Regions from separate parts of the Rhizobium sp. BK060 genome, predicted to be linked through region 4. Evidence: predicted binding sites of a transcription regulator. Region 4 holds the regulator's gene; each other region holds the start of a gene.
The links. Region 4 encodes LexA, which represses DNA repair genes until DNA is damaged. Its sites were predicted from a motif close to TGTTCNNNNTGTGTTCNG; they were not measured.
Positions count from the first base shown of each region.

Region 1: a site for LexA is predicted at 5,277-5,294, ahead of FHT71_RS12450 (metallopeptidase family protein). Genes of this name have one in related genera too.
Region 2: a site for LexA is predicted at 4,156-4,173, ahead of recA (recombinase RecA). Genes of this name have one in related genera too.
Region 3: a site for LexA is predicted at 2,304-2,321, ahead of ruvC (crossover junction endodeoxyribonuclease RuvC). Genes of this name have one in related genera too.

Region 1 covers NZ_JACHYW010000009.1:162,943-170,377, forward strand. Annotated here, with positions in the region: gene FHT71_RS12440 (error-prone DNA polymerase) at 1-2,847, opposite strand, end outside; gene FHT71_RS12445 (DNA polymerase Y family protein) at 2,847-4,391, opposite strand; gene FHT71_RS31605 (hypothetical protein) at 4,303-5,256, opposite strand; gene FHT71_RS12450 (metallopeptidase family protein) at 5,418-5,855, shown strand; gene FHT71_RS12455 (DUF1737 domain-containing protein) at 5,864-6,070, opposite strand; gene FHT71_RS12460 (CoA ester lyase) at 6,084-6,992, opposite strand; gene FHT71_RS12465 (hypothetical protein) at 7,106-7,348, shown strand.
Region 2 covers NZ_JACHYW010000039.1:43,722-51,156, reverse strand. Annotated here, with positions in the region: gene alaS (alanine--tRNA ligase) at 126-2,786, opposite strand; gene recA (recombinase RecA) at 2,941-4,029, opposite strand; gene FHT71_RS28810 (carbohydrate kinase family protein) at 4,271-5,215, shown strand; gene FHT71_RS28805 (pseudouridine-5'-phosphate glycosidase) at 5,244-6,170, shown strand; gene FHT71_RS28800 (hypothetical protein) at 6,221-6,619, opposite strand; gene FHT71_RS28795 (PAS domain-containing sensor histidine kinase) at 6,698-7,435, opposite strand, start outside.
Region 3 covers NZ_JACHYW010000006.1:72,645-80,079, reverse strand. Annotated here, with positions in the region: gene ruvB (Holliday junction branch migration DNA helicase RuvB) at 1-1,022, opposite strand, end outside; gene ruvA (Holliday junction branch migration protein RuvA) at 1,101-1,718, opposite strand; gene ruvC (crossover junction endodeoxyribonuclease RuvC) at 1,750-2,262, opposite strand; gene FHT71_RS08560 (methyl-accepting chemotaxis protein) at 2,503-4,812, shown strand; gene FHT71_RS08555 (LLM class flavin-dependent oxidoreductase) at 4,939-5,940, shown strand; gene FHT71_RS08550 (cytochrome c family protein) at 6,131-6,517, shown strand; gene FHT71_RS08545 (cytochrome c oxidase subunit II) at 6,663-7,435, shown strand, end outside.
Region 4 covers NZ_JACHYW010000003.1:262,611-270,045, reverse strand. Annotated here, with positions in the region: gene FHT71_RS05080 (HAMP domain-containing methyl-accepting chemotaxis protein) at 1-689, shown strand, start outside; gene kdsA (3-deoxy-8-phosphooctulonate synthase) at 713-1,558, opposite strand; gene FHT71_RS05070 (VOC family protein) at 1,555-2,436, opposite strand; gene lexA (transcriptional repressor LexA) at 2,636-3,352, shown strand; gene gltA (citrate synthase) at 4,767-6,056, shown strand; gene lpxB (lipid-A-disaccharide synthase) at 6,086-7,267, opposite strand; gene FHT71_RS05050 (LpxI family protein) at 7,264-7,435, opposite strand, start outside.

The sequences.
Region 1 (7,435 bases), on a different contig from region 4:
CATTTCCGGCAGCCGTGTCTCAGGCTCGACTTGCAGATCGATGTGGCTCACCTGGTCGAACAAAGGGAGCTTTTCGGCAGCACTCTTCGCATCGAGTGCCCGTACGGCCCAGAGTGCCTCCCGTCGCGACAGTCTTATAGAATGAAAGGCATCTGCATCGGCAAGTCGTTCTATATCTGCCTTTTGCAGGCCTGAGCGCAGCCAGAGATCGCGGATCGAAGAATAACCCCTGCCTCTGTTGGCGACGAGCTGCTGTATGCTCACTTCCGAAAGGCCTTTTATCTGCCGAAAGCCAAGCCGAACGGCTCGCTTCGTCTGGATAACTTCCTGCATGGCGGCATGCCGGAAATCAACAGCACGCTTGTTGAATTCGGCCTCTTCCAGCAGACAATCCCAGTTCGATTCATTGATATCGACCGGCCTGATCACAACGCCATGCTCCCGGGCATCCCGGACGAGTTGTGCGGGAGCATAGAAGCCCATCGGCTGTGAGTTCAGCATCGCGGCACAGAACACGTCGGGATAGTAAGCTTTTACCCAGGAAGAGGCGTAGACGAGCAGAGCGAAAGAGGCGGCGTGGCTTTCCGGGAAACCGTATTCGCCAAAACCTTTGATCTGGTTGAAACATTGCTGGGCAAAATCGCGAGAGTACTTTTTCGCGACCATGCCTTCGATGAACCGCTTTTCGAAATTGCCGATGGTGCCTGTCCGTTTGAAGGTCGCCATGGCGCGCCTCAGCTGATCGGCTTCAGCCGGCTTAAATCCCGCCGCCGTGATTGCGATCTGCATCGCTTGTTCCTGGAAGAGCGGCACGCCGAGCGTTCGCTCCAGGACACTTTCCAACTCCTTGCTCGGATACTCTATTGGGATACCGCGATCCCTGTCCTCCCTTCGTTTCAGGTAGGGGTGGACCATGTCGCCTTGGATGGGGCCTGGCCGAACGATGGCGACTTCGATGACGAGGTCGTAGAATTTTTTGGGCTTCAGGCGCGGCAGCATACTCATTTGCGCCCGGCTCTCGATCTGGAAGACGCCAAGCGTGTCGGCCCGGCATATCATCTCGTAGACGGGCTCTTCGTCCTCATGCGTGTCGTTGCCGAGATCAGCGAGCGTCTTCTTGACGTCGTAATGCAGGAGAAGCAGATCGAATGCCCGCTTCAGCGCGGTCAGCATTCCAAGCGCCAGGATGTCGACCTTCAGGATCTTCAGATTGTCGAGGTCATCCTTGTCCCACTCGACCATGTAGCGTCCGGGCATTGCCGTCTTCATGATCGGAACGACTTCATCCAGCCTGTCCCTGGTGATGACGAAGCCGCCGACATGCTGGGTGAGGTGGCGGGGAAAACCAAGAAGCTCGGAAGCATACTTCAGCACGTTCTTGGTCATGGGATCGAAAATGTCGAGCCCGGCCGCTTTCGCCTCGCGCTCGGACAGCTTCTCTTCCGACCAACCCCAAACTAGGCTGCCGATCGCAGACTGAACATCTTCCGAGAGACCGAAGGCTTTTGAGACCTCGCGTCCTGCGGACCGGGTGCGGTAGGTCGTCACCCCTGCCGTCAGGCCGGCATGTTCCTTGCCATATTTCTCGTAGATATGCTGGATGACCTCTTCGCGCCTCTCGTGCTCGAAATCGACATCGATATCCGGCGGCTCATCGCGGTCCATCGAGAGGAAGCGATCGAAGAGCAGGGTGCTCTTCTCCGGATTGACCTCCGTTATCTCGAGGCAATAGCAAATGACCGAGTTTGCCGCGGAGCCGCGACCCTGACAGAGAATTTTCTTCTCATGTCGGGCATACTGGATGATCCGGTGGACCGTCAGGAAGTATGGTTCATACTGCTTCTGACGAACGAGGCTTAGCTCGTATTCGATGTTCTGCTGGACCTTCTCCGGTATGCCGCCGGGAAAGCGTTTTGCCGCGCCAGCCTTGGTAAGGCGCTCCAGGGTTTGATAAGGCGTTTCCCCCTCGTCATTCTCGGGGGGATAGTTGTGTTCCAGTTCATCGAGTGAAAAGGAAAGGCTGCCAAAGAACTTTCCCGTGTTCGTTACGGCGTGTGGGTAGTCTTTGAAGAGGCGCAGGATTTCGCCGCCATCCTTGAGATAGCGTTCGGCATTCGGCGCCAGAAGAAAGCCGGCTTCGGGAATGGCAACGTGTTCCCGGATCGACGTCACGATATCGGCGAGGGGGCGACGGGTGGTGTCGTGGTAGAGCGGCTGGTTGGTGGCGATCAGCGGGATGCGGTTGCGATCGGCCAGCATGGAGATGGTCGCGAACATGCGCTTGTCACGGCCGTCATAGGCGGGGGCGAGCGCAATGTGGAATTTTTTCCGGAAGCGTTTTCTGAAGCGCTCCAGACAGGCTTCGAACGCTGCGTGATTGCCATCGGTAATGGACGGATCGGGAATGAGCGCGAGCATCATGTCGTCGCCCCATTCCATCAGATCCGCTTCCGTTAGAATGCATTTTCCCTTCTCGGTTCTTAGATTCCCGGTGCTCAGCAATCGGCAAAGATGCGCCCAGCCTCCGCGATCCTGCGGATAGGCAAGAATATCAGGCGTTCCATCCGAGAAGACCAGGCGGGCGCCCGGTTGAAAACGGATCGGATCGAGGATGACGTCATTCTTTTCATGCTCCTCCAGAAGCCCGGCCTTCATCCGCTCGAATTTCTTTCGGATCGCCTTAGACTGGGCATGCGCCCGGACAACGCCTGCAACCGAATTGCGGTCGGCGATGCCAAGCCCTCCAAACTTCAGAACCGCAGCGCGGACGACCATTTCCTCGGGCTTGGATGCACCCTCCAGAAACGAGAAATTGGTCTTGGCGCCGATCTCGAAGAAGGCAGGCATCAGGCGATGACTCCATGCATGTACCAGTTCTGCGTTGCGTCACGCTCATAATGGCCATGGCGATAAATCCAGAAGCGGCGTCCCTGATCGTCTTCGATACGGAAGTAGTCCCGATCCTCCGCATCTGATCCATCGAGCCACCATTCCATCGCCAGCCGTTCCGGTCCCTCGCTCTTCAGGATGCGATGCTGCATACGCCGCCAGTGAAAGCTGGCGGGTGCACCATCGGGAATTTCGATGGCAAAGGCGCCCATCGGTTCCGGCTTGCGAAGCAGCCGCACGGGCCGCTCGTTCCTGGCCGGTGGAGGATGTCCTTGCCGGATCTTCGGGGCGGATAGGTGATCGATTGCGGGTACGGCAATGACGGCTCTTTCCGGTACGTGGCTCTCTCGCAATTGGAAGGTCTGCAGGCAGTCTGCCCCGAGGCGGGCGGAAACCCTATCCACGAAGGCAGCAAGAGACGCATCCTTCTGCTGGCGATACTCGAAATCGCCTTGCGACGTCACGAAATCTTCGTGACGTCGCACGTTGAGGCGAAGGATTTCAAAACCGTAACCCGCGTCGAAATCGTCGTGGATTGCCTGCAGGCGTTCGGCAAAGAGAGCGGCGATGCGCTTGGGTTCCCTCAGGGGCTGCGCGGTCCCTGCCGAAATGCGGAACACCTTGCCGTCGACGCGAAACAAGACCAGTTCGAAGATGCGGCCCCCGACGCCACGGGCTTCCAGCGAGAGCTTCAGGGAGACGGCAATCTGACTGGTGAGCGCGAGGATATCGTCTTCCGCGCCGATCGGTTCGATCAGACGACGTTCGACCGAGAGGCTCGCAACTGGCAGCCGTGGAGATACCGGCTCTTCATCTGTCCCAAGCGCCTGATCGAGCCTCAAAAGCAAGGCTCCTCCGAAGCGGCGGGCAAGTGGGGCGCGTGGTGCGTCCAGTAGGTCGCCCACATATTTGAGCCCCATTTTATTCAGGGCGCCTACGGTTTCTTCTTCAAGGCGTAAAGCCGCGATCGGCAAAGGCGCCAGAACCTGCTCGGCCTTCCCGTGTTCGATGATCCCGCCTTGACCGAAACGGCTGACCGCCCAGGACAATCCCGGTGATGAAGAGACGGCACCGCGTGCATCAAGGCCCATCTGGAAAAGCCTTGCGAGAATATCCTTAAGAAGTGCCGTCTCGCCGCCGAACAGATGAGCACAGCCCGTGATGTCGAGAAACAGGCCATCCACGCCATCGAGAGCGACAAGCGGAGTATAGCGATCGCACCAATCGGCGATCGCTTCCAGGAAGCGTCGGTTGGCAACTAGGTCGTCCTCGATCACATCGAGCTTGGGATAGATGGCGCGGGCTTCGGCGACGCCCATATGCTTTCTGAGATTGAGAGCTTCTGCAGCCTCATCCAGCGCCGTCAGCCGCATGGTATTGTTGAGGCGACTGGAGCAGACGATCGGTGGTGCGTCAGGACGTCCGTGCGAACGCCAGGAGAGCCCCCATTTCTTTCTTGCGATCCGGTCGGTCGGGAGATGCGGAAAGTGGAGCGCCAGAATGCGCTGCGCGTTCGTCTGGAAGGCGAGGGTCGGCTGATTGGGAGACGGCGAAAAAACGGCGGTCATGAGGGTTCCACTCCAGTAAAAAGGAGAGGGGAGCCGGATTGCGGCTCTTCTCCAGGGTGAGATGAAAAACCGGGTTGCCGATGCTACCGCCCAGCATCGTACCATCCGGCAAGGGGCGCGCCTGTGCCGGCGCGGGTGCTGCAAGGAAGCGGAAATAAGCGCTACTGGCTTCTTCCTCTCCAGCCTGCCGCAGCAGGAAAAGCGGGCGTTTGGATGCCTTTGCCCGCAAGCTCAAACGACGGCTCTCCGTCAGGCCAAAGGGCTTCGGGTTGCCCCGGACCTCCAGGATCGTCGCAGGAAAGACGCCGCTTTCGACTGCCGCTTCCGCAAGCCAAAGGGCATCCTCAAGCTTGCGCGGACTGGCATAGAAGAACTGGTCCGGCTTCAGGCCGAAATCCCGCAGCCCCACGGCGTAGGGCTCTCCCGCCTCCATCGTGCAAACCGTATCGGCGATCCACAGGATCGGTAGCGGCACATTGTGGCTCTCTTCGGCCTGACGTTGCAGCATGGCAGCAAGTGCCAGCACAAAGCCGCTGCCAGCACCGGCTTCCCGCAAGAGATCGGAGCGAATCTCGGTAATCCCGTCGAGCGGCAAGCCGCCATCGATCGCCTCGTCGAGCGCGGGTATTCCGAGGGGAAGACGCAATATATCTTCGTTTTTTCCAGCGGCGGGGCCGCCATTTTCACCCAAGGCCTGGCTTTCCGCTGCAGCCAAGGCCGGCGCGGGCTTTCCTTCGAGCTTTGCAATGGTTTCGCGGAGTGCAAAAAGCCGCTCGCGCGTCACGGCCGGCTGTGCCATGACGTTCTCCAACTTTCAAATGTTCCTGTTATGTTCTTATGGATTCCAGAGCTGGGCGAAAGAGTCAACAGGCATTTGATGTGAATTTATTCCTGCCTTTGATTCCGCTCTCGAAAATCGTGCGTAAAGGTTCTATATGGGCCGCAAAGGAAGGAATATTCATGGCCCGCATAGACCAGAGCGAGAATTGGCGGGATCGCCACGCGCCGACGATCAGCACTTTCGAGTCGTTGGCGATGGAGGCATATAGCCACCTGCCGGAAGAATTCCGCTCACTGACCACCAATCTGACGATCGAGATCGAGGACTTCCCTGACGACGACGTATTCGAGGACATGGCGCTGGAAACGCCATTCGACCTTCTCGGCCTCTTCGAAGGCCGAGGAATCTCGGAGCGCTTCACGATGGAAACCGGCGAATTGCCGAACCGCATCCGCCTCTACCGGCGGCCGATTCTCGACTACTGGGCCGAGAACGACGAGACGCTGGGTGATATCATCACTCACGTCCTCATCCACGAGATCGGCCACCATTTCGGTCTCAGCGACGACGATATGGAGCGGATCGAGGCGAGCGCCGAAGAGGCGGCCGAACGCTAAGCTCGCGCTTACTGTTCGGACAGTTTCATGTCCGGATGGTAGTCCTTGCCTTCGACTTCCTTGACGATCGCCTGAGCACACATCACTTGGCCGGTCTGGGTGTTGAAGGTCAGCGACGGCGAGCCGTTCAACGACCAGCCCTTGTTGAGGGCGGCGCTCACGCGGTGACAGAAAGCGGCATCATCCTGGCCGGTCAGAAGGCGATATAGCTTCATCTAAAGTCGTCTTTCACTTCGCCGTTTGGCGTTCTGCAATCAGACGGGCTTTATGAACCAGACTTTCCGCCTGGACAAGATGCAGCCGCTCAATCATCCGACCATTGGCATTGATGATATTCAGGCCTTCGGCAGCAGGGTCGGCAAAGGCGGCGATGATCGCCTCCGCCTCGGCAATTGCCGCTTCGTCCAGGCCGAAATGCCGGTTGGCAGCTTCGATCTGAGCCGGGTGGATCAGCATCTTGCCGTCGAAGCCCATGGCGCGGGCATGCGCGCATTCGGCATCGAAGGCATCGGCATCCTTGAAATCGTTGAAGACGCTGTCGATCGCATCAAGGCCATAGGCACGCACGGCCAGGATCACCTGCATCAGCCAGGGCACGAGATAGGTGCGACCCGGCTGCGGCAGGACACCGGTCTCCTTGCGCAGGTCGTTGAGGCCGACGACGAAACAATCAAGCCTTGAGCCCGGTGTGCGCCCGGCCTCGGCGATCGCCGCCGCGTTCAGAATGCCGCGGGGCGTTTCGATCATCGCCCAGATGCGCAGGCTTTCCGGCGCGTCGGCATCGGCGAGCCGGTCGCTGACGGACATCACATCCTGAGGCTCGTCCACTTTCGGCAGGAGTACGGCATCCGGCTCCAATGCCAAGACCAGCTCCATGTCCGCATTGCCGAAGGTGGAACCAAGCGCATTGATGCGGATGATCCGCTCCTTATTCACAAGGGGAGCCCCGGAAAAAAAAGCCTTCAGATTCTCGCGGGCTTCCGCCTTTCGTTCCGGTGCCACCGAGTCCTCAAGATCGAAGATGACGGCATCGCAATCCAGCGCATGGGTCTTTTCCAGGGCGCGTGCATTAATGGCCGGAACGCTCAGCACCGAACGGCGAAGATTCAAGGAACGAGTCGGAGAATTGCGGGTCATCACAAATGTGTGCCAAGCTTTGTGACAGGTGGCAAGACAACAAAAAGCCATGCTCACCTTGCAGAGAAGGAAAAGAAGGACCACATTCCTTTCCGAAGAAAGGTCTAAAACTCATGCAAAGCATTCGTTCCGTCTTCCTCTTGCTTGCAGGCATCACCGCCTTCGTTGCGCTGGCGCTCGTCACCTTTTCCGTGACGCTCGCAGTCGGCGGTATTCTGACGGTGCTTATGGTTGGCCGCGCGCTTTCGTTGAAGATGAAACCTGCCCCGGTCCGCGCCTCCGCCAAGACCAAGCCTCATTCCGGCGAGAACATGCGCATCTGGAATGACGGCCGCGGCACGATCATCGATCTCTGACGGGTGGATACTTTTCCAGAAAAATTTCGGCATCGCTGTCGGCTCGACTGATCTTCCCGCGTCTTTGAAAGGCCAGGGCTTCTGCCC
Region 2 (7,435 bases), on a different contig from region 4:
TTCGCTCGCCATGACCAGCTTACGGTGGGACTTCCACCCACAAGAATGCGCTCATGCTGGGCGCACAACGAAAAGGCGGGGACCAGCCCCGCCTTCCAAAGAGTTTCGTGCGAACTCTAGTTCGCTCAGCTTGCCAGCGCGACCGCCACAGCCTCGATCGCCTCGTCGGCCTTTGCCCCATCTGGCCCGCCCGCCTGGGCCATATCGGGACGACCGCCGCCGCCCTTGCCGCCAAGAGCAGCCGACGCGACGCGAACGAGATCGACGGCACTGAACCGGTCCGTCAAGTCCGGGGTCACCGCAACGACTGCGCTCGCTTTGCCGTCCTCGCCCACGCCGATCAGTGCGACGACGCCGGAACCGAGGCTCGCCTTGCCATCGTCGGCAAGCCCCTTGAGATCCTTGGGATCGACGCCCGAGATCGCCTTGCCGAGGAACTTCACACCAGCGACATCACGGACCGCATCGGCAGGACCGCCCTGTCCGCCGCCCATTGCAAGCTTGCGCTTGGCGTCGGCCAATTCGCGCTCGAGCTTGCGGCGTTCATCCATGAGCGCCTCGACGCGAGCAAGAACATCGGCCGGCTGCACCTTGAGCGACGTCGCGAGCGACTTGACGCGCTCGTCCTGTTCCGCCAGGTATTCGCGCGCGGACTCGCCGGTGACCGCCTCGATACGGCGCACGCCGGCGCCAACCGCGCTTTCGCCCAAAACGCGGATCAGACCGATTTGACCGGTCGCGCCGACGTGCGTGCCGCCGCAAAGCTCGATCGAATAGGGCTTGCCCGCCTTGGCGCCACGCACGCCCTGGCCCATGGCGACGACGCGCACTTCGTCGCCGTACTTCTCGCCGAACAATGCCATGGCGCCTTCGGCAATCGCGTCGTCGACGCTCATCAGGCGGGTCGTGACCGACGAATTCTGCAACACGATCTCATTTGCCATGTCCTCGACGACCTTCAATTCGTCAGCCGTCATCGGCTTCGGATGCGAAACGTCAAAGCGCAGACGCTCGGGCGCGACCAGCGAGCCCTTCTGTGCGACATGCGTGCCCAACACTTCGCGCAGCGCCTCGTGCAGAAGGTGCGTGGCCGAGTGGTTTGCCCGCAGGCGCGAGCGACGCGCATGGTCGACCGTCAACGCAACCGGCTCGCTCGCCCTCACCGTGCCCTCGACAACGGTGCCGATATGGACGAACAGGCCCTCGCCCTTCTTCTGGGTGTCCGTGATCTCGATCTTGGCCGTATCGGAAGTAATCACGCCCGTGTCACCCATCTGGCCGCCGGACTCGCCGTAGAACGGCGTCTGGTTGACGACAATTTGAACCTTATCGCCAGCGGACGCAGAAGCGACCGAAGCACCGTCCTTCACGATGGCCTGAACGACACCTTCTGCGGTCTCGGTGTCGTAGCCAAGGAATTCCGACGCGCCGTGCTTTTCTTTGAGTTCGAACCAGATCGTCTCTGTGGCCTTGTCGCCGGAGCCGGCCCAATGCGAACGCGCTTCGGCTTTCTGACGCTCCATCGCGTCGGTGAAGCCTGATATGTCGACGCCGATTTCGCGGGCCCGAAGCGCATCCTGCGTCAGGTCGAGCGGGAAGCCGTAGGTATCATAGAGCTTGAAGGCCGTCTCGCCGTCGAGCATATCGCCCTTGCCGAGGGTCGTAGTCGCGTCGGAGAGCAGCGAAAGGCCACGCTCTAGCGTCTTGCGGAAACGGGTTTCCTCAAGCTTCAGTGTCTCGGAGATCAGCGATTCCGCGCGGACCAGTTCCGGATATGCTCGCCCCATTTCCTGGACTAGCGTCGGCAGCAGCTTCCAGATCAGCGGCTCCTTGGCACCGAGCAGCTCGGCATGCCGCATCGCGCGGCGCATGATGCGGCGAAGCACATAGCCGCGGCCTTCGTTCGAGGGCAACACGCCATCGGCAATCAGGAAGGCCGACGAACGCAGGTGGTCGGCAATGACGCGGTGGCTTGCACGACGCTCGCCCTCTGCCTTTACGCCTGTCACTTCTTCCGAAGCCTCGATCAGCGCGCGGAACAGGTCGATGTCGTAGTTGTCATGCTTGCCCTGCAGGACGGCAGCGACGCGCTCCAGACCCATGCCCGTGTCGATCGACGGCCGCGGAAGGTCGATGCGCTCTTCCTTCGTGACCTGCTCGTACTGCATGAAGACGAGATTCCAGATCTCGATGAAGCGGTCGCCGTCTTCCTCAGGCGAGCCGGGAGGTCCGCCCCATATATGATCGCCGTGGTCATAGAAGATTTCCGAGCATGGGCCGCACGGGCCGGTATCGCCCATCGCCCAGAAATTGTCGCTGGTCGGGATGCGGATGATCTTTTCGTCCGACAGCCCTGCAATCTTCTTCCAAAGGTTAAAGGCCTCGTCGTCCGTATGGTAGACTGTGACCAACAACCGCTTGGCGTCGATAGCAAATTCCTTGGTGATCAGGTTCCAGGCGAGCTCGATCGCCCGCTCCTTGAAGTAGTCTCCAAAGGAGAAGTTACCGAGCATCTCGAAGAAGGTGTGATGGCGCGCGGTATAGCCGACATTATCAAGGTCGTTATGCTTGCCACCGGCACGGACGCACTTCTGGGCGGTCGAGGCCGTCTTGTACGGCCGCTGCTCAAGGCCGGTGAAAACGTTCTTGAACTGCACCATGCCGGCATTGGTGAACATCAGTGTCGGATCGTTGCGTGGCACCAACGGGCTCGACGGAACGATTTCGTGGCCGTTCTTCTTGAAGTAGTCGAGGAAGGTCGACCGGATATCATTCACACCGCTCATGCTATGCCCTTCAATGCTGCCGGAAGGCAGGTCAAAACTTAAATCCAGTGGCTTTTATCGCTCGCCTTAACCACTGTCCAGCAGACAAACAAAACCGGCCACATTCTGATCAAGGAATGCGGCCGGTCTTGAACTGTTTGAAACCTTCAGACGATTAGCCGTCTGCGGCCTCGTCTCCGTCGTTCGCATCAGGGCCGCCATTCTGCAGGAAGCGGTCCGCAATCAGACCGGCATTCTGACGAAGTGCCGTCTCGATCTCGCGTAGGAGATCCGGATTGTCCCGCAGGAAAAGCTTCGCGTTCTCACGGCCCTGGCCGAGGCGCTGACTGTTGTAGGAGAACCAGGCGCCCGACTTCTCGACGATACCGGCTTTGACGCCGAGGTCGACCAGTTCGCCAGTCTTGGAAACGCCTTCGCCATACATGATATCGAATTCGACCTGCTTGAAGGGAGGCGCCATCTTGTTCTTGACGACCTTGACGCGCGTCTGGTTGCCGATGATCTCTTCGCGCTCCTTCACCGCGCCGATGCGGCGAATATCGAGGCGAACGGAGGCATAGAACTTCAGCGCGTTACCGCCGGTCGTCGTTTCCGGCGACCCGAACATGACGCCGATCTTCATGCGGATTTGGTTGATGAAGATCACCATGGTATTCGACTTCGAGATCGAAGCCGTCAGCTTGCGCAGCGCCTGACTCATCAGTCGCGCCTGGAGACCCGGCAGGTTGTCCCCCATCTCGCCCTCGATTTCCGCACGCGGCGTCAGCGCTGCAACGGAGTCGACGACGAGAACGTCAACAGCGCCGGAACGCACCAGCGTGTCGGTGATCTCAAGCGCCTGCTCGCCTGTATCCGGCTGCGAGATCAGGAGATTCTGCAGATCGACGCCAAGTTTGCGGGCATAGACCGGATCGAGCGCATGTTCTGCGTCCACGAAGGCGCAGATGCCGCCCTTCTTCTGCGATTCCGCAATGGTCTGCAGCGCGAGCGTCGTCTTGCCCGAGCTTTCCGGTCCGTAAATCTCGATGATGCGGCCCTTGGGAAGGCCGCCGATGCCGAGCGCGATATCCAACCCGAGAGAACCTGTCGAAACCGTTTCGATCTCGACGACATTCTCGTTCGAGCCGAGCTTCATGATTGAGCCCTTGCCGAACGACCGCTCGATCTGTGAGAGTGCCGCTTCAAGTGCCTTGCTTTTGTCCACCGATTTGTCCTCTACAAGCCGCAATGTATTCTGTGACATTCGATCCACCTTTAGGTTATTGAAGCCGCTCAAGCAATGTCGCCGCCGATGTCGATTTTGTACCGCATTTGTTCTCATTGCGCAAGCGCCGTTCAAACAGTTGAAAGAAAAAGGTAAAATAGCCCGTGTTCTACATTTGTTTTAGTGATGGAAAGCAACGGCTTAAAGATAGGGCAGTCGCCGCCAACCTGCTAGCGACGGCGGGACGATTCGTGTCTTTTGGCGGATGCAGGGCGATGAAATGAAGCAGAAGATTCTTGTCCTCGGCGGAGCCCATATCGACAGGCGCGGACGCATTTCCGGCGACACGGTGGCCGGTGCCAGCAATCCGGGGTCATGGTTCGAGGAGCCAGGCGGCGGTGGCTTCAATGCAGCGCGCAACCTGGCCCGGTTGGGCTTCGACGTGACGATGATTTCGCCCCGTGGCGGCGATCCGATCGGCGAGGCGGTCAGCGAGGCGGCCGATTTCGCAGGCGTTCATGACCGCCCCTTCGTTTTCCTGGATCGGAAGACGCCCAGTTACACCGCAATCATCGAGAACGATGGAAACCTGGTGATTGCGCTTGCCGACATGGATCTCTACCGCATGTTCATGCCGCGCCGGCTCTCGATCCGTGCCGTCCGCGATGCCTTTGCCGCGACCGATTTCATCCTCTTTGACGCCAACCTGCCGGCGGAGACGATGGCATCGATCGTCGAGCGCGCTAAGGCTCTCGGCAAGCCGGTGGGCGCGATCGCAATCTCGCCGGCCAAGGCGATCAAGCTGAAACCGTGCATCGATGGGATAGACTATCTTTTCCTCAATGAGGCTGAAGCCACCGCATTGACTGGCGAACGGCCCAATGACCCGTCGCATTGGCCGTCGCTGCTGGGTGACATCGGCTTGCGTGGCGGCGTCGTCACGCGCGGCCAACGCGAGCTGATTGCCTTTGCTGATCACCGCGTCGTTGCCCTGCAGCCGGTAAACCTCGAAGGCGTCGCAGATGTCACGGGCGCCGGCGACTCGCTCGCGGCCGGCGTTATTTCCGGGCTTATGCGCGGAATTCCCCTGGCCGATGCGGTGCGGGAAGGCGCCGCTGCCGCAGCTCTTACGGTACAGTCCCCGCACGCCGTCAATGAAAACCTCTCCCCGGATTTGGTGAGGAAGACACTTTCCCTTGTTCCGCCGGCGAGAATTTTGCATTGAAGGCAATACCGACGAAATGGAAGAGACAATGACGAAACCGATCTCCCCCCTCCTGCCGATCGCCTATTCCAAGGAAGTCGCAAGCGCCAAGCAGCGCGGCGCGCCGATTGTGGCGCTCGAATCGACCATCATCACGCATGGCATGCCCTACCCCGGCAACATCGAGATGGCCCGCAGCGTCGAGGCGATCATTCGTGAGCAGGGCGCGGTCCCGGCAACGATCGCGGTCATTCACGGGACGCTGCATATCGGCCTCGAAGCCGAGCAACTGGAGCAGCTGGCGCAGGCCAAGGATGTTCTGAAGGTCTCGCGCGCCGATCTCGCCTTCGCGGTCGCCGAGCGTCGTCATGGTGCGACGACCGTGGCAGCTACGATGATCGCCGCCGAGCGTGCCGGCATCAAGGTCTTCGCCACCGGTGGCATCGGCGGAGTCCACCGAGGCGCCGAAGAAAGCTTCGATATCTCCGCTGACCTCGAGGAACTCAGCCGCACCGGTGTCATCGTCGTTTGCGCCGGCGCCAAGGCAATCCTGGATATTCCGAAGACTCTGGAGGTGCTGGAAACCGCGGGCGTGCCCGTTGTGACCTACGAGAGCGAGGAATTCCCCGCCTTCTGGTCGCGGGCGTCGGGATTGCGCAGTCCGCTGACGCTCAACAGCCCAGCCGCAATCGCCAACTTCCAGACGGTGCGCGAGCAGCTCGGCATCGATGGCGGCATGCTGATCGCGAACCCTGTGCCGGAGGCAGACGAGATCCCGCGGGAGGAAATGGAAATCTACATCGAGCGCGCCCTCGACAGCGCCGAGCGCGACGAGATCAGCGGCAAGGAAGTGACCCCTTACCTGCTCAGCACGATCTTTGACCTGACCGACGGCCAGAGCCTGAAGACCAATATTGCCTTGGTCGAAAATAATGCGAGATTGGCGGCAGAAATTGCCGTCGCGCTGGCGGGATGATCGTTTGAGGGGGCGTTCCAGCGCCTCCCTAACGGCCGACTCCGCAATCGTCATTTGAGCATTTCGCCCTTCGCATGACGGGCAAGAGCCAGCCACTGAAAGGAGTCGAATCGAAGCTCCACAAAAGCGCCGAATAACCGAACAATAGAACAACCATTTTTTCGCGGACAGCAAGTCGGTATTCGCGCCGTAAAAGATTGCGAAGCGGACAAGGAAAACTGCCAGCCACAAGCAAATCCAAACCAAGTACAATCGTGAAAATCACGACCAAAATTGCTCGCTGAGCAACTGCGTTCAAAAGCGTAAAGCAGAACGCCTATTGTGGCGAAAAGACCGATGCATGCATCGCCGACCATCCTGAATTGCGATCGCGGCACACCATTAAAGCCTGTCAGGATCGCCCAGACATACGACACGGCCACCAGGATGGCAAAGAGCTTCCAGCGCATTTTCTCCTCCAGGTTGCGATTTCATAACAAACGATCGCTGAGGATGGGTTCAAAAAAGGCTAAAACTCTAGGTACCGACTAGCTGTCGAGCGTCTCCTTCACGACGACGGCAAGCTGCTTCAGGGAGAACGGCTTCGGCAGGAAGCCGAACTTGGAATCCGGCGGCAGGTTGCGTGCGAATGCATCCTCGGCATAGCCCGAAACGAAGATGAACTTCAGGTCAGGATAATTCTTGCGCAGTTCGCGCAGCAGCGATGGACCATCCATCTCCGGCATCACCACATCCGAGACGACGATGTCGACCTTGCCTTCGAGCTCGTCCATGATATCGAGCGCCTCGACGCCAGATCCGGCCTCGTAAACCGTGTAGCCGCGGGTCTCGAGCATGCGCTTGCCGCCGCGACGCACTGCTTCCTCATCCTCGACCAGCAAAATGACGGCAGATCCGGTCAGATCCTCGGCTTGCTGCGCCGGTGCCGGTGCCTGTTCGCCGGGCGCGCCGATCGCAGGCGTGACGGCATCACCTTCCGCCGCAACGGCTGGCTCGACAATGTGGCGCGGCAGGAAGACGCGGAAAGTCGTACCTTTGCCGACTTCCGACTCCGGCTGAATATAGCCACCCGACTGCTTGACGATGCCGTAAACCATCGCGAGACCAAGACCCGTTCCCTTGCCGACCTCCTTCGTCGTGAAGAAGGGCTCGAAGATCTTGTCCATGATCTCAGGCGCAATGCCGGTCCCGTTGTCCGAGACCTCGATGAGGACCATGTCCTCGTGCGGCATATAGGAGTAATTGAATGCTGCGATCTCTTCCGC
Region 3 (7,435 bases), on a different contig from region 4:
AAACGAAACTGCGCCGCTTCGAGATCCTTCGGGGGCTGCATGCCGAGATGCTTCCAGGCGGTCGCCGTCAGAACGCGGCCGCGTGGGGTACGCTGGATGAAGCCCTGCTGAATCATGTAAGGCTCGATGATGTCCTCGATCGCATCGCGCGGTTCGGAGAGCCCCGCGGCGATGGTCTCGATTCCAACGGGGCCGCCGCCGAAATTGACCGCGATCATGTTGAGATAACGCTTGTCGAGCTGGTCGAGGCCCATATTGTCGACGAGCAGCCGCGTCAACGCCTCGTCGGCAATCTCGCGGGTGACGGCCTCGGCCTTCGCCACTTCGGCGAAATCGCGCACGCGGCGTAACAGGCGACCGGCAATACGCGGCGTGCCGCGGGCGCGACGGGCGATTTCCCGCGCACCCTCATCGGTCATGGGAAGGTTCATCAGGCGCGCGCCGCGCCGCACGATCAGCTCCAGTTCCTCGACGGTGTAGAAGCTAAGACGGACGGGAATGCCGAAACGGTCGCGCAGCGGCGTGGTCAAAAGGCCGAGACGCGTCGTTGCCGCGACGAGGGTGAATTTCGACAGGTCGATCTTGACCGAGCGCGCGGCAGGGCCTTCGCCGATGATGAGATCGAGCTGGAAATCCTCCATCGCGGGATAAAGGATTTCCTCGACAGCCGGGTTGAGGCGGTGGATTTCGTCGATGAAGAGCACGTCGCGCTCCTCGAGATTGGTCAGAAGGGCAGCAAGATCACCTGCCTTGGCGATAACCGGGCCGGAGGTGGAGCGGAAATTGACGCCGAGTTCCTTCGCCATGATCTGCGCAAGCGTTGTCTTGCCGAGGCCGGGCGGGCCGACGAAAAGCACATGGTCGAGTGCTTCGCCGCGATTCTTCGCCGCCTCTATGAAGACCTTCAGATTCGCACGCGCCTCCGCCTGGCCGGTGAACTCATCAAGCGATTGCGGCCGCAGCGTCACATCCAGGTCCTCTCCTCGCTTTTCCGAGGATATCAGGCGCGCGGCTTCACTCATGCTGACATTTCCCAATCTTCAAACGCTCGTGACCAATACACCAAGCCAGCGGCTTTGACACCCGCCTGGGCAGAGGGATCAGCGAGCCAATTCCTTCAACCCGAGCCGGATGAGCTTCGCGCTGTCAGCGCCTTCACCGGCGGTTTTCATCGCTGCGGCAACGGCGTTGGCCGCCTGATCACGCGAATAACCGAGGTTTGTCAGCGCGGAAACCGCGTCCGCGACCGGGGCGGCGGCGACGCCTTCGCCGAGCTCCTGCTTGAGGCCGATGGTGCCGGAGGCTTCGCCTGCGAAGGCCGGCGCCTTATTCTTAAGTTCGGTGACGATGCGCACGGCAACCTTGGGGCCAACACCCTGGGCGCGCGAGACGGCCGTACGATCCTGCAGCGCGATGGCGTTGGCAAGTTCGCTCGGGGGCAGCGTCGACAGCACGGCGAGAGCCACCTTCGCACCAACCCCCTGAACGCTTTGCAGAAGATTGAACCATTCCCTCTCCAGGGCGGTCATGAAACCGAAGAGTTTCAATTGGTCTTCGCGAACGTAGGTCTCAATGAAGAGCACGCAGGCCTCGCCCACCGAACCGAGGCGGGACAGGGTGCGCGCCGAGCAGAAGGCGACGTAGCAGACGCCGTGGACATCAACGAGGACATAGTCGTCGCCGATTTCTTCAATGGTGCCTTTAAGCTTGCCGATCATGCATTTGGTCCGTGTGGGTTCTCAGTGAAGATTAGCCGGCAAGCGCTGCCTGCCGCATGCGGCTGCTACCGCGGTTGTGAGCATGGCAGATGGCGATCGCCAGCGCGTCGGCCGCGTCGTCGCCTTTGAATTCGACCTTCGGCATCAGGATCTTCAGCATCATGTGGATCTGTTTCTTCTCGCCGTGGCCGACGCCGATGACCGCCTTCTTGACGGCGTTCGGGGCATATTCGGCAACCGGCAGGCCGGCGCGAGCGGGGACGAGCATTGCAATGCCACGGGCCTGGCCGAGCTTCAGCGTCGCAACGGCATCCTTGTTGACGAAAGTTTGTTCGACGGCAGCCTCATCCGGCTGGTAGCTATGCACGACATCCGCCAATCCATCGTGCAGTTGGCAAAGGCGCGAGGCTAGATCCATGTCTCCGTCCGAGGTCACCGTGCCGGATGCGACAAAGCGCAAGGAGTTGCCGAGCGTGTCGATAATTCCCCAGCCCGTGCGGCGCAGGCCCGGATCGACGCCGATGATGCGAATCGTATTTTGCATGCTTCACCCTATTGCAGTCACGAAATAACTGCCATCGATAAGTGAACAAAACAAAAACATTCGTTGTTTTTCAGGGCGGCTGTTTACGGCAATTTAAGCTCCATAGCCGACTTTGAACCATAAAATGTCAGAGGAGCTCCCTTCCACAGAAGGCAAGGCTCCCGTGTTCTGTTTACAGGTCAACCGGTCGGACGTTCCGCGTTCTGCCGGCATGTGCCGTTCCGGAAGGGTTCATCGTTCATGGTTCAGAGATTTCAATCCCTGTCCTTCAAGGTCATCGCTACCTTCATTCTGCTCACCGCGCTCTCGATTGCGGTCATCAACGTTCTCGCTTACTTCGCCAGCAGCCGTATTTCCGGCGAACAGGCCCTCAAGGCAAAGGAGAGCGTCCTGATCTTCCGCGGCGACATGCTGCAGGATCAGCTGAAGCAACTGGAAAACCAGGCAAACTCGATTGCGCGCATCGAAGCGCTGCAGATGTCGATCACGAGCCTGAAGAGCGGCTGGAAGACCATCGAGAAGACGTCGGGCGATACCCGCGCCGAATTGAAGAAGGTGTTCATTACCAACAATCCGAACCCGGCCGACCAGCGCGAGAAGCTGATGAAGCCGGAAGCGCCAAGCGGCTTCTACTATTCCAACCATGAGACGACGCAGAGCGAAGTGGCTCGGGACCTCGAAAACACCGCCTTCAGCGACCTGCTGATTGCCGATCTCGACGGGAACGTCCTCTACTCCTACAAGAAGAACGACGATTTCGCCGAAAACCTGAAGACCGATGCCTGGAAGTCGACCGGCGCCGGTCTCGCCTTCGCCAAGGCGATCGAGAACACCGCGAAGGCGACGGATGATTCCGCCCCCACGGGCTTCTCCGGTCTTCGCGTCGATGCCGCAAGCGGCAGGTCGGCAATCTTCTATGCCGTGCCGATCGTCAAGCTCGGCGCCGCGAAGGGCGTGATGCTCTTCAAGGTGCGCGAAGACATCATTACCAGCATTCTCGCCAAGGGCATCGTGGCCGACAGCACGGCGCAGGCGGCAATCATCTCGGATGACGGCTCGGCGATTGGCGTCAACGCGACCGGCCAGCTCGTGACGCTCGATACCGCGCCTTTCACATTCGCGAAGGACGCGTTGTCGGCAAAGGGCATGACGGTCGACGACTTCGATCGCGCCGATGGCTCGGCGCGAGCCTATGTCCGCGGCATCGATTATAAGGGTTCGCGCTTCCTCGTCGTGGAAAGCGTGCGCCTCAGCGAGCTTAACGCCGGCTCCTTGGAAATCGCCACTCTGCTGACGATGATCGCGTTCGGTGTCCTCGTCGTCATGGCCGTTGCGACGTGGGCAATCACCAAATTGCTCTTCTCGCCGCTTGCTCGCCTTGCCGGCGCCACCCGCGATGTTGCCGATGGCAACCTGGAAGTCGAGATCGGTAGCCAGAACCGCGGCGACGAAATCGGCACGATGGCCAAGGCCTTGGCGCGGTTCAAGCAGTCGCTGGTCGAAAGCCGCGAGCTCGAAGCTGCCAGCAACGAAACGCGAGCGCGCGCGGAACGGGATCGCCAGCAACATATGGCCGAGCGCGAGGCTGAGGCCCGGACACTGCAGGAGGTCGTTCAAGCGATCGACGAGGGTCTGCACCATCTTGCCAATGGCGATCTTGCCTATCAGATCGAGACGCGCTTCCCGAACGAACTCGAAAGCCTTCGCGTCAATTTCAATGAAGCCTTGGCGGTGCTCAGCGAAACGATGACGGCAATCGGCGGCAACTCCATGGCGGTGCGTGCGGGCTCCGAGGAAATGCGCACCGGTGCCGATGAGCTGGCCGGCCGCACCGAGCGCCAGGCCGCCTCGATCACCGAGACTGCAAACGCCATCGATGCAATCACCCAGTCGGTCCGCGTTCAGATCGAGCGTGCCGAACAGGCCGAACGGATCGCCCGTGACGCCAAGCGGGAGACGACCGGCTCCAGCCAGATCATGCGCGAGACGGTTGCCGCGATGGAGGCGATCCAGGCCTCGTCGCGCCAGATCAATTCGATCATCGCCGTTATCGATGCGATTGCCTTCCAGACCAACCTTTTGGCGCTCAATGCCGGCGTCGAGGCAGCGCGCGCAGGCGAATCCGGCAAGGGCTTTGCAGTCGTCGCCATGGAAGTGCGTGAACTGGCGCAGCGTTCATCGAGCGCTGCAAAGGAGATCGCGAGCCTGCTGCAAAAGTCCACGCATGAGGTGGAAATGGGCGTATCCCTCGTCGAGCGTGCCGGCGACGCGCTGACCGGGATCGGCAGCCATGTCGAGGCGATCAACGGCCAGATCAGCGAGATCATGGAAACGACCCGCGAGGAAGCCGACACGCTGCGCCAGATCAACACGGCGGTATCCGAACTGGAGGCGATGACGCAGCAGAACGCTGCCATGGTCGAGGAAACAACGGCAGCGATTCACCGGCTAGCCACCGAAGCGGTCGAAATGGACCGTCAGCTGGCGAATTTTACGCTGACGCAGGCGCACCAGAGTGCTGCGGTGCACGTCCTTAGACGTCGGGCCTGAGCAGGTCGATTGGCAGCGTGAACGAAAGGGCCGGGAGACCGGCCCTCTTTCTTTTCCGAGTTGTTTGGAATGGGCGGCATCCAGACCTACATAAACCTGTCCTTTCAACGACCGACAGGCTTCGCCATGGTTCCCTTTTCCATTCTTGATCTCTCTCCCGTTCCAGAAGGCGGGACGATCCGCCAGTCGCTCGAGAGTTCGGCGCGCATGGCGCAGAAGGCCGAAGAATTCGGATACAGCCGTTTCTGGCTGGCGGAACATCATGGCATGCCGGGGATTGCCAGCGCGGCGACGGCTGTCGTGATCGGCCATGTCGGCGCCGCGACCAAGCGCATTCGTATCGGCTCGGGCGGCATCATGCTACCGAACCATTCGCCGTTGGTCATTGCCGAGCAATTCGGGACGCTGGAGGCGCTGTTCCCGGGCCGGGTCGATCTCGGTCTTGGCCGGGCGCCCGGCACCGACATGCGTACCGCACAGGCGCTGCGGCGCAATCTCGACGCCGGGGCGCAGAGCTTCCCGAACGATGTCGTCGAGTTGCAGCAGCTGCTTGGCGCGCCGATTGAGAACCAGGCGACCCTCGCTGTTCCAGGCATGAATTCCAACGTGCCGATCTGGCTGCTTGGCTCCAGCCTCTATAGCGCACAGCTCGCCGCGATGCTCGGGCTGCCCTATGCCTTCGCCTCGCACTTCGCGCCGGATTCGCTGCTCGATGCCATCGACATCTACCGCAGCCGATTCAAGCCGTCTGCCGTACTCGACAAGCCCTATGTCATGGTCGGCGTCATGGGTTCAGTCGCCGCGACGGATGAGGAGGCGCAGTATCATTTCACCTCCGCCCAGCAGCAGTTCGTCAACCTGCGTCGCAACGTGCGCGGTCAGTTCCCGCGCCCGGTCGAGGATATGGAGAGCTTCTGGTCGCCGATGGAAAAGCTGACCGTGGAGCATACGCTTCGCTACGCCGTCGTCGGTTCGCAGAAGACGGCTGAAGCAAAGCTCACGCAGTTCCTGGCCGAGACGGAAGCCGACGAGGTCATCATTTCGATGCCGATCCATGACGTCGAGGCAAGATTGAAATCGGTCGAGCTTTTTGCTGGGCTCGGAAACTTCCTCCGCGCTGCGGCCTAATGTCGCGCATCCCGGGCGGTTCAGGTCCCACAGCCATTTGTGTGAATTGACTTAACGCCGCCGGACCATAGCTTTGCTTGATCACACATGTCGTTTGCACGACATTGCGGCGATACAAATGTGATGGACGGCGCACGCCGCAAATCGCGCGCGGTCGGTTTCGAGCAACCTTTGGAGGATCAGGCTTGCTATGCGTTACCGTGGTCTTGCTGTTTTGATTTCACTGATCTGTCTTCCCGCTTCGGCCGCCATTGCCCAAGAAGGCGATGCGGCGGCCGGGGAAACGGTATTCAAGAAGTGCGCGGTCTGTCATGTGGCGGATACCGACAAGAACAAGGTGGGTCCGTCGTTGAACCACCTGTTCGGCCGAACCGCCGGCACGCATCCGAATTTTGCCTATTCGCCCGCGATGAAGGCCGCAGGCACAGCCGGGTTGGTCTGGGATGAAAATTCGTTACGCGATTATCTTCACAACCCAAAGCTGAAGGTTAAGGGCACAAAGATGGTGTTCATCGGTCTGAAGGACGACGGCGAGATTCTCAATCTGATCGCCTATCTCAAGCAATTCTCGAAATAAAATCAGCTTATTGAAGCTTCGTCGACAGTCTGGCGAGGTTCCTCTCGTGCCATTGCCGTGATGTCCTGTTTATGAGATAGTCCTAACGTAAGTGCCGACGGATTGCGGGTATTTTCCGCGGCCGGCAGGGGCTTGGGAGGAACGCATGGTTGTCGTGCTGGTTCTCGTTCTGATCGTTGTCGGGTCGGTGGCATTCCACTTGTTCAGCCCGTGGTGGTGGACTCCGATCGCCTCGAACTGGAACTACATCGACAATACCATCATCATCACGTTCTGGATCACCGGTATCGTCTTCGTCGCCGTGATCTCTTTCATGGCCTATTGCATCTATCGTTTTCGGCATAGGCCCGGTAACCGGGCGGCCTACGAGCCGGAGAACAAGCGCCTGGAATGGTGGCTTGCCGGCAGCACGGCCCTTGGCGTGGGAGCGATGCTCGCGCCGGGCCTCGTCGTCTGGAACCAGTTCATCACCGTCCCGGCGGGAGCGGCAGAAGTCGAAGTCATCGGTCAGCAATGGCTGTGGAATTTCCGGTTGCCGGGCGCCGACGGTCAGCTGGGCAGGGCGGACAATCGTGCCGTTTCCGCCGAAAACCCTCTCGGCGTGATCAGGAACGATCCGGCCGGCCTGGACGACATCATCATCGCAGGCGGCGAACTGCATCTCCCGATCGGCAAGCCGATCCGCGTCCACCTGCGCTCGATCGACGTGCTGCATGATTTCTATGTTCCGGAGTTCCGCGCCAAGATGGACATGATCCCAGGCTCGGTCACCTATTTCTGGTTCACGCCGACGCGAACGGGCACCTTCGAGGTGTTGTGCGCGGAGCTTTGCGGCGTTGCACATGCGCAGATGCGAGGAACGGTCGTCGTCGACGAGGCGGACGCCTATCAGGAGTGGCTGGCGCAGCAACAGACATT
Region 4 (7,435 bases):
ACCAGATCACGGTCACCGTCAAGAATTCATCGGAACGGGCCAACGAAGCGAACGCGATGATGACGGCGACCAAGGAAAGCGCAAGCTACTCGGCGACCGTCGTGCACGAGGCGGTGGCCGCGATGGAGAAGATCGAGACATCATCCGCACAGATCGGCCAGATCATCAACGTCATCGACGAAATCGCCTTCCAGACCAACCTCCTCGCACTGAATGCCGGAGTGGAGGCCGCCCGCGCAGGTGATGCCGGAAAGGGCTTTGCCGTCGTTGCACAGGAAGTGCGCGACCTTGCCGGTCGCTCCGCCAATCTGGCGAAAGAAATCAAACAGTTGATCGAGACCTCTTCCAGCCAGGTTTCAGCAGGCGTCGGCCTTGTCAACCGCACAGGCGAAGCGCTCAGCAATATCGATCAGCAGATTCTCAAGGTCACGGCGCTGATCGAGGGGATCGTGCGTTCTTCCTCCGAACAAACCACCGCGCTCCTGGAAGTCAATGCCGCCATCAACACGATGGACAGTGTCACGCAACAGAACGCGGCGATGGTCGAGCAAACCAGCGCCGCCTGCCGAGAGCTGGGCGACGAGGCGGTGCGCCTCAATCACCTGCTGTCCCGTTTCTGTCTCGACGAAACGGGACAGTCCGCGACCATGGGATATGCCTCCCACAAAAGGATGGCGCTCGCCGGTTGACGGCCGACACCCGTCTGCCGGTTTCAGGCGGCCTTTGCAATCACGTCGAAGGCCAGCAGCTTTTCGAGCAGCCGCGGCATATCCTTCAAATAGACCATGTTCGGCCCGTCGGATGGCGCATTGTCAGGATCTTCGTGCGTTTCTACGAAGACACCGGCGACGCCAACCGCAACGGCTGCCCGTGCCAGCGTCTCCACGAATTCGCGCTGGCCGCCGCTCGAACCGCCCTGCCCGCCCGGCTGCTGCACCGAATGCGTCGCATCGAAAACGACTGGAGCACCCATCGCCGCCATGATTGGCAGCGAACGCATGTCGGAAACCAGTGTGTTGTAGCCGAACGAGGCGCCGCGTTCGCAAAGCAGAATATTCGGGTTTCCCGTCGAGTTCAGCTTGTTGAGAACGTTCTTCATGTCCCAAGGCGCCAGGAACTGTCCCTTCTTGACGTTAACGGCTCGGCCGGTCTTCGCGGCTGCCACTAACAGATCGGTTTGACGGCTCAGGAAGGCCGGGATCTGCAGGACGTCGACGACCGTCGCCACCTCGGCGCACTGCTCCTCGGTATGGATGTCGGTCAGAACCGGAAAGCCGTATTCCTTCTTGAGGTCCGAAAAGACCTCCAGCGCCTGTTCAAGACCTATGCCGCGCTGCGCCGACAGCGAGGTGCGGTTCGCCTTGTCGAACGAGGACTTATAGACGAGGCCGAGACCAAGCTTGTCGCAGAGTTCCTTCAATACACCGGCGACCATGAAGGCATGGTCGCGGCTCTCCATCTGGCAAGGCCCGGCAATCAGGGACAGCTTGCCGGCATTCGAAAAGGTGACGCGGCCGGCGCCTTCGCCGATCACGACTTCGGAATTTGTCTGGCTCATCGTTTCTCCTCGAAGGCGAAGAGCGCGCCCTGTCCGGGCGCCGCCTTCACCAGAATTCGATTATTCTTGCGCGTATAAGTCATCCCGTTAGCAGCCAAATGCGCTTCTGTCACGGCGAGATCACTGACCTTGAAGACAATGGCGACGCCACGCAGGCCGCGATCATTCGGTGCCGGAATATCGAAGTAGGCATCCAATCCATCTGGGGAGAGAACGCTCACTCTGGCGTTCGGAGTTGTCACACTCGCGCCAAAGGCCTCGTTGGTCACCGGGAGGCCGTGCGCCGCAGCACGCACAAATGGCGCAAATGCTTTTGGGTCCGGCGCGCCAAGAACGATCTCTGCGATCCCACTCACGCCATTTGCGTGCTTTTGCAGCGCTCTACGGTCGGCCGGCAGCGGATTGACGCGTTGGCACGTGAAAAAGAAAAAATCCGGAGCCCGCAGATCGACCGCGAACGCGAGCTTGAACGCAGCGGTGGCCTGAGAGCCGTCAGGCATCTTCATCGGCCGCTCGAACTGCAGCATCTCGCCGCCATTGATCTTTTCGGCAAGGAACCGGGCATGGTCGCGATCAGCATCGGTGGTCGCAAAGACCACCGCCGAGAAACCATCATCCCCGCATCGAAATCGGAAAGCCCGGTCACGCGCAGTGAAGACATTGCCTTTCTTCGCCGACGCCTCGTGCAGCTCCGCGTTGGCGACGCCTAAGGGTTCCAGGTATGTTTCGTCGGCGAAGAATATGCAGGCATTCTCGGTTCCAAAAGGATGCCGGGCATCGGGTGCGACGGTGAATCCCAGCTTTCCCAAGCGCTCGCGCGCAAGTCCGATATTGGAGACCGGCAGCACGATGTGGTCCAGCGGATGTGCTTCGCTCATGGCAAACTCTCCGGAATTTGCGAAGATGTGCGCCGGGCAAGGCAACAATGCAACCCCCTTCTACGCTTTCACTCAAAAGCGACGCAAAAACTGAGCAAGTTGCAGGCAAGTTTTATGAAAATTTAGGCACTTGCGGAACACATATGGAACATATAGTGTCTGTTCTGGCTTTGTTTCACGACTCTGGGGTTCAACTTCGATGCTGACGCGCAAGCAACAGGAGCTTCTTCTCTTCATTCACGAGCGGATGAAGGAATCCGGTGTCCCTCCGTCTTTCGACGAAATGAAGGACGCCTTGGATCTCGCGTCCAAGTCAGGCATCCACCGGCTGATTACTGCGCTCGAAGAACGGGGCTTCATTCGCCGACTGCCTAATCGGGCCCGCGCATTGGAGGTCATCAAGCTGCCGGAGGCATATAATCCGAGCCTCCAGCCCCGCCGCGGCTTTTCGCCGAGCGTTATCGAAGGCAGCCTCGGCAAGCCGCAGCCGGTTGCGCCGCCGAAGCCGGCTGCGCATGCCGACAACGACAGCTCGGCCTCCGTACCGGTTATGGGGCGGATTGCTGCCGGCGTGCCGATTTCGGCAATCCAGAACAATACCCACGACATTACAGTTCCGGCCGACATGCTTGGCCCGGGCGAGCACTATGCGCTTGAGGTGAAGGGCGACTCGATGATCGAAGCCGGCATCTTCGACGGCGACACAGTGATCATCCGCAACGCCAGCACGGCAAATGCCGGCGACATCGTCGTCGCACTCGTCGATGACGAGGAAGCGACCCTCAAGCGTTTCCGCCGCAAGGGCGCCTCCATTGCGCTTGAGGCCGCGAACCCGGCTTATGAAACGCGCATTTTCGGACCCGACCGCGTCAAGGTTCAGGGCAAGCTGGTCGGCCTCATTCGCCGTTATCACTAACGACAGGCAGCTCGTCGTCAAACGTACCGCTTCGACAGTTGTATGCCCGATGCCGCATCCAGGGGCGATCATGCGTGGTATACGAGGTCGTCACGATGGGTGCCCTGGTCGTCTATCCGTATCTCAGCGGTGCCCGAGCGGCGCAAGGTTTCGCCGGTGAATAGCAGTGCACCCGACCGGCATTCCGTCAGACGATATCGGCGGTGTCGCACGCAGCGCCGAAGTACACAGGGTTTTCGACGATTGTCAGGACGTAGCCGCTATCATGCGTGGCGGTGCACCAGGCGCCTTTCAGGCATACGAAGCGATTCGTAGCGCCCATCGCAGCCTGACGCAACGCATTGCGAGCATTACGCAGTTCCGCTGCCGAGAAGAGACGTTGAGCTTCACCTTTATTATCCCGCAGCCGAACAGGGCCGACGCCGTCCAATGATCGCGGTGGAGCACCCTTCGCCATTGATCGAAGATGAAGTCAGTCGGATGGAGTCGATTTTTGGTGCAAGGACTTGCCCTTTGACAATCGCGACAAGGCTGCCGTCCTCGGCAATGACAATGTCCCGGGCGACTGCGTCTGCGAGAGCGAGAGCGAGATGATGTAGCGCGCCAGCGGCCACGGCCATCGCCTTCCCGACGCTCGACGCGGCCCGTAATCGTCGTAGCTACAGGTGAATCCAATATGACGGTCGCCCTGCTCTGCGTTTCGAACTGGGCGAAAAGCATTCCCAGAACACCCAATACCCCTGCCTGCGCAAGATTTCGGGCGGCCTTGGCCTGCCGCCAGCGCAATCAGGGCCGACGCGACAATCCATGCTCCCAGGCGGATTGCTGGCGGATCACTTGCGAACTCAAACCAGAGGACGGCGCCAGTCCCGAGGAAGACCGGAGAAAACAGGACAAAGCGCCCATGTTCCATCTCCGTTGCCACAGCGCGTTGAAACCACGATGAGCAGCCGAGAGTCGCGGTCGTACCCCGCGTTGGCCAGGAAACGAGTGACGGCGTGCGGAAGGCGCGGAGGCTTGGGAGTAGATTGAGGCCGGAGAAAATAAGGCTCTGCCGCACGAGCAGGCGCACCCGCGCCCGGAGCGGCCTTTCTCACCTCAAATGGCTTCAACCGCGGCATGCATCTGCGCCCAAAAACAGCCGCCCTTGCAACCACAATGCAAGCTCTCGAGGCTTGAAGCAACAATAATCGATTGAAATCTGAAGGAAAATCGGAAATCAGAAAAGCCAAGGATTATCATTAGCTTCTGCTATGCGCAGGGTACATCGCAGCAGTGCCCAAAAGTTGATACTGCGATGCACAAAATGGCACCACGGTAACTTGGCATTAGGCGCGCGATCATATAGCTATCGTCGACGACGCTTAACCCTATGGCGCTTTTATGGCGCCAACCGCCAGTTTGGAGGATCAGAATGACGGAACAAAGCGCAACACTGAAAATCGGTGATAAATCAGTCGATCTCGCCATCAAGAGCGGCACGATTGGCCCTGATGTCATCGATATCGGCGCCCTGTACAAGAACACGGCTTCCTTCACGTACGATCCTGGTTTCACCTCGACCGCATCCTGTGAATCGAAAATCACGTATATCGATGGTGATGCCGGCGTATTGCTTCATCGCGGTTATCCGATCGAGCAACTTGCCGAGCACGGTGACTTCCTCGAGGTCTGCTACCTGCTTCTCTACGGAGAACTGCCGACCGCTGCCCAGAAGAAGGATTTCGACTATCGCGTCACGCATCACACGATGGTGCATGAGCAGATGAGCCGGTTCTTCACGGGCTTCCGCCGCGACGCGCATCCGATGGCCGTCATGTGCGGCTGCGTCGGCGCGTTGTCGGCCTTCTACCATGATTCCACCGACATCACCGATCCGCATCAGCGCATGGTCGCAAGCCTGCGGATGATCGCCAAGATGCCGACGCTCGCTGCCATGGCCTACAAGTATCACATCGGCCAGCCCTTCGTTTACCCGAAGAACGATCTCGACTACGCCTCGAACTTCCTGCGCATGTGCTTCGCAGTTCCCTGCGAGGAATATGTGGTCAATCCGGTTCTGGCCCGCGCCATGGACCGCATCTTCATCCTGCACGCCGATCATGAGCAGAACGCGTCGACCTCGACCGTTCGCCTCGCCGGCTCGTCGGGCGCAAACCCGTTTGCCTGCATCGCGGCCGGCATAGCATGCCTGTGGGGCCCGGCTCACGGCGGCGCCAATGAAGCAGCGCTGAACATGCTGACCGAGATCGGCACCGTTGACCGTATTCCGGAATACATTGCCCGTGCCAAGGACAAGAACGATCCGTTCCGTCTAATGGGCTTCGGTCACCGCGTCTACAAGAACTACGATCCGCGCGCCAAGATCATGCAGAAGACGACGCATGAGGTTCTCGGCGAACTCGGCGTCAAGGACGATCCGTTGCTCGAAGTCGCGATGGAACTCGAGCGTATCGCACTGACCGATGAATACTTCATCGAGAAGAAGCTCTATCCGAACATCGACTTCTACTCCGGCATCACGCTGAAGGCTCTGGGCTTCCCCACGACTATGTTCACCGTGCTGTTTGCTCTCGCTCGCACGGTCGGCTGGATTGCCCAGTGGAACGAGATGATCGAAGATCCAGAACAGCGTATCGGTCGCCCGCGCCAGCTCTACATCGGCGAGCCGCAGCGTGATTACCTGCCGGTCTCCAAGCGCTAAACCGCGATAGCAGTCTGCAAAAAGCCCGGTCAGAAATGGCCGGGCTTTTTCTTTTGAAGGACGTCGAGAACGATCTCTGCTGCGTGTTCTCCGGGCGGCTTTTCGGTCTGCATCCTCTGCCAGAGAACGTCGAACCCCTCCATCATCGCCCGTCGCGGCAAGGTGTCTGCCGCAAGCTTCTCCATCCAGCGTGCAAAGCTGCCGCCTCTGACCACGTCATTGATATATTCGGGTACAATAGCGTAGTCGGCGATCAGGTTCGGAAGAGCCGCGCTCCACGTTTTGATCTTGCTGGTCATGAGCTTGATGATCCAGTCCGTCTTGTAGGCCGAAATGCAGGGAACACCGGTCAGTGCCAGCTCGAGCACGACAGTCCCGGACGCGGCCATGGCCGCATCCGCTTCAGCGAATGCCTGCCACTTCGCCTCCGCGCCCGTCACGATCTCGGGCTTGGTCGTCCAATCCTTGACGAGATCACGGATCATGGATTCGCGTCGCGGCATGGTCGGCAAAACGAAGCGCACATCTCCGTTGCGGGCCACCAGCTCGCTCACGGCATCGCCAAAATGCGGCAGCAGCTTCATGATCTCGGACGAGCGCGAACCCGGCAGCAACATCACCGTCTTGCGGTCGGTTTCGTTTCGAGGTTTCGTCTGCTCGCGCTGGCGTCGCGCGCCCAGCAGGTTCGGATCGGCTGTCAAACGGTGACCGACGTACGTCGTTGGCGGACCGCCCAACTTGCGCATCACTTCCGGCTCAAAGGGCAAGACCGCCAGCACCTGGTCGACATAGGCGAGCATGCGCTGCGCGCGGTATTCTTTCCACGCCCATACGCTTGGACAAACATAATTGACAACCGGCAGGTCGGGCAGCGCCGTTCGCACGCGCTTTGCGACCCTGTGAGTGAAGTCGGGACTATCGACTATAATAAGCACATCAGGCTTTGCGGCGATGATCGTCGTCGCAGTCTCACCAATACGCCGAACCAGCCGTGGCAGTTTCGATAGAACCTGCGTGATGCCCATGACCTGCAGTTCGGAGAAATCGAAAAGCGAGCGCAGGCCCTGCGCCTCCAGCCCCTCGCCACCGACGCCGATCAGTTCCACACTGCCAGGAAACTGTCGTTTCAAGGCGGCGATCAGGTCCGCGCCCAGGAGGTCGCCAGAAACCTCTCCAACAATAATGGCAACTTTCAGTGAAGCCTCGCTCACACTAGCCCCCAGGATGGCAATCCCCTATCCAGTCCGCACACGAAGATACCGGCCTCATCCGCAGCCTTTATGACAGCGTCACGCTCCAGGATCAGCGAGCGACCCGCCTCAATCGCCACGCCGGCCAATCCCGCCTGGCGCAGGTTCTCGATCGTCGAAATACCGATC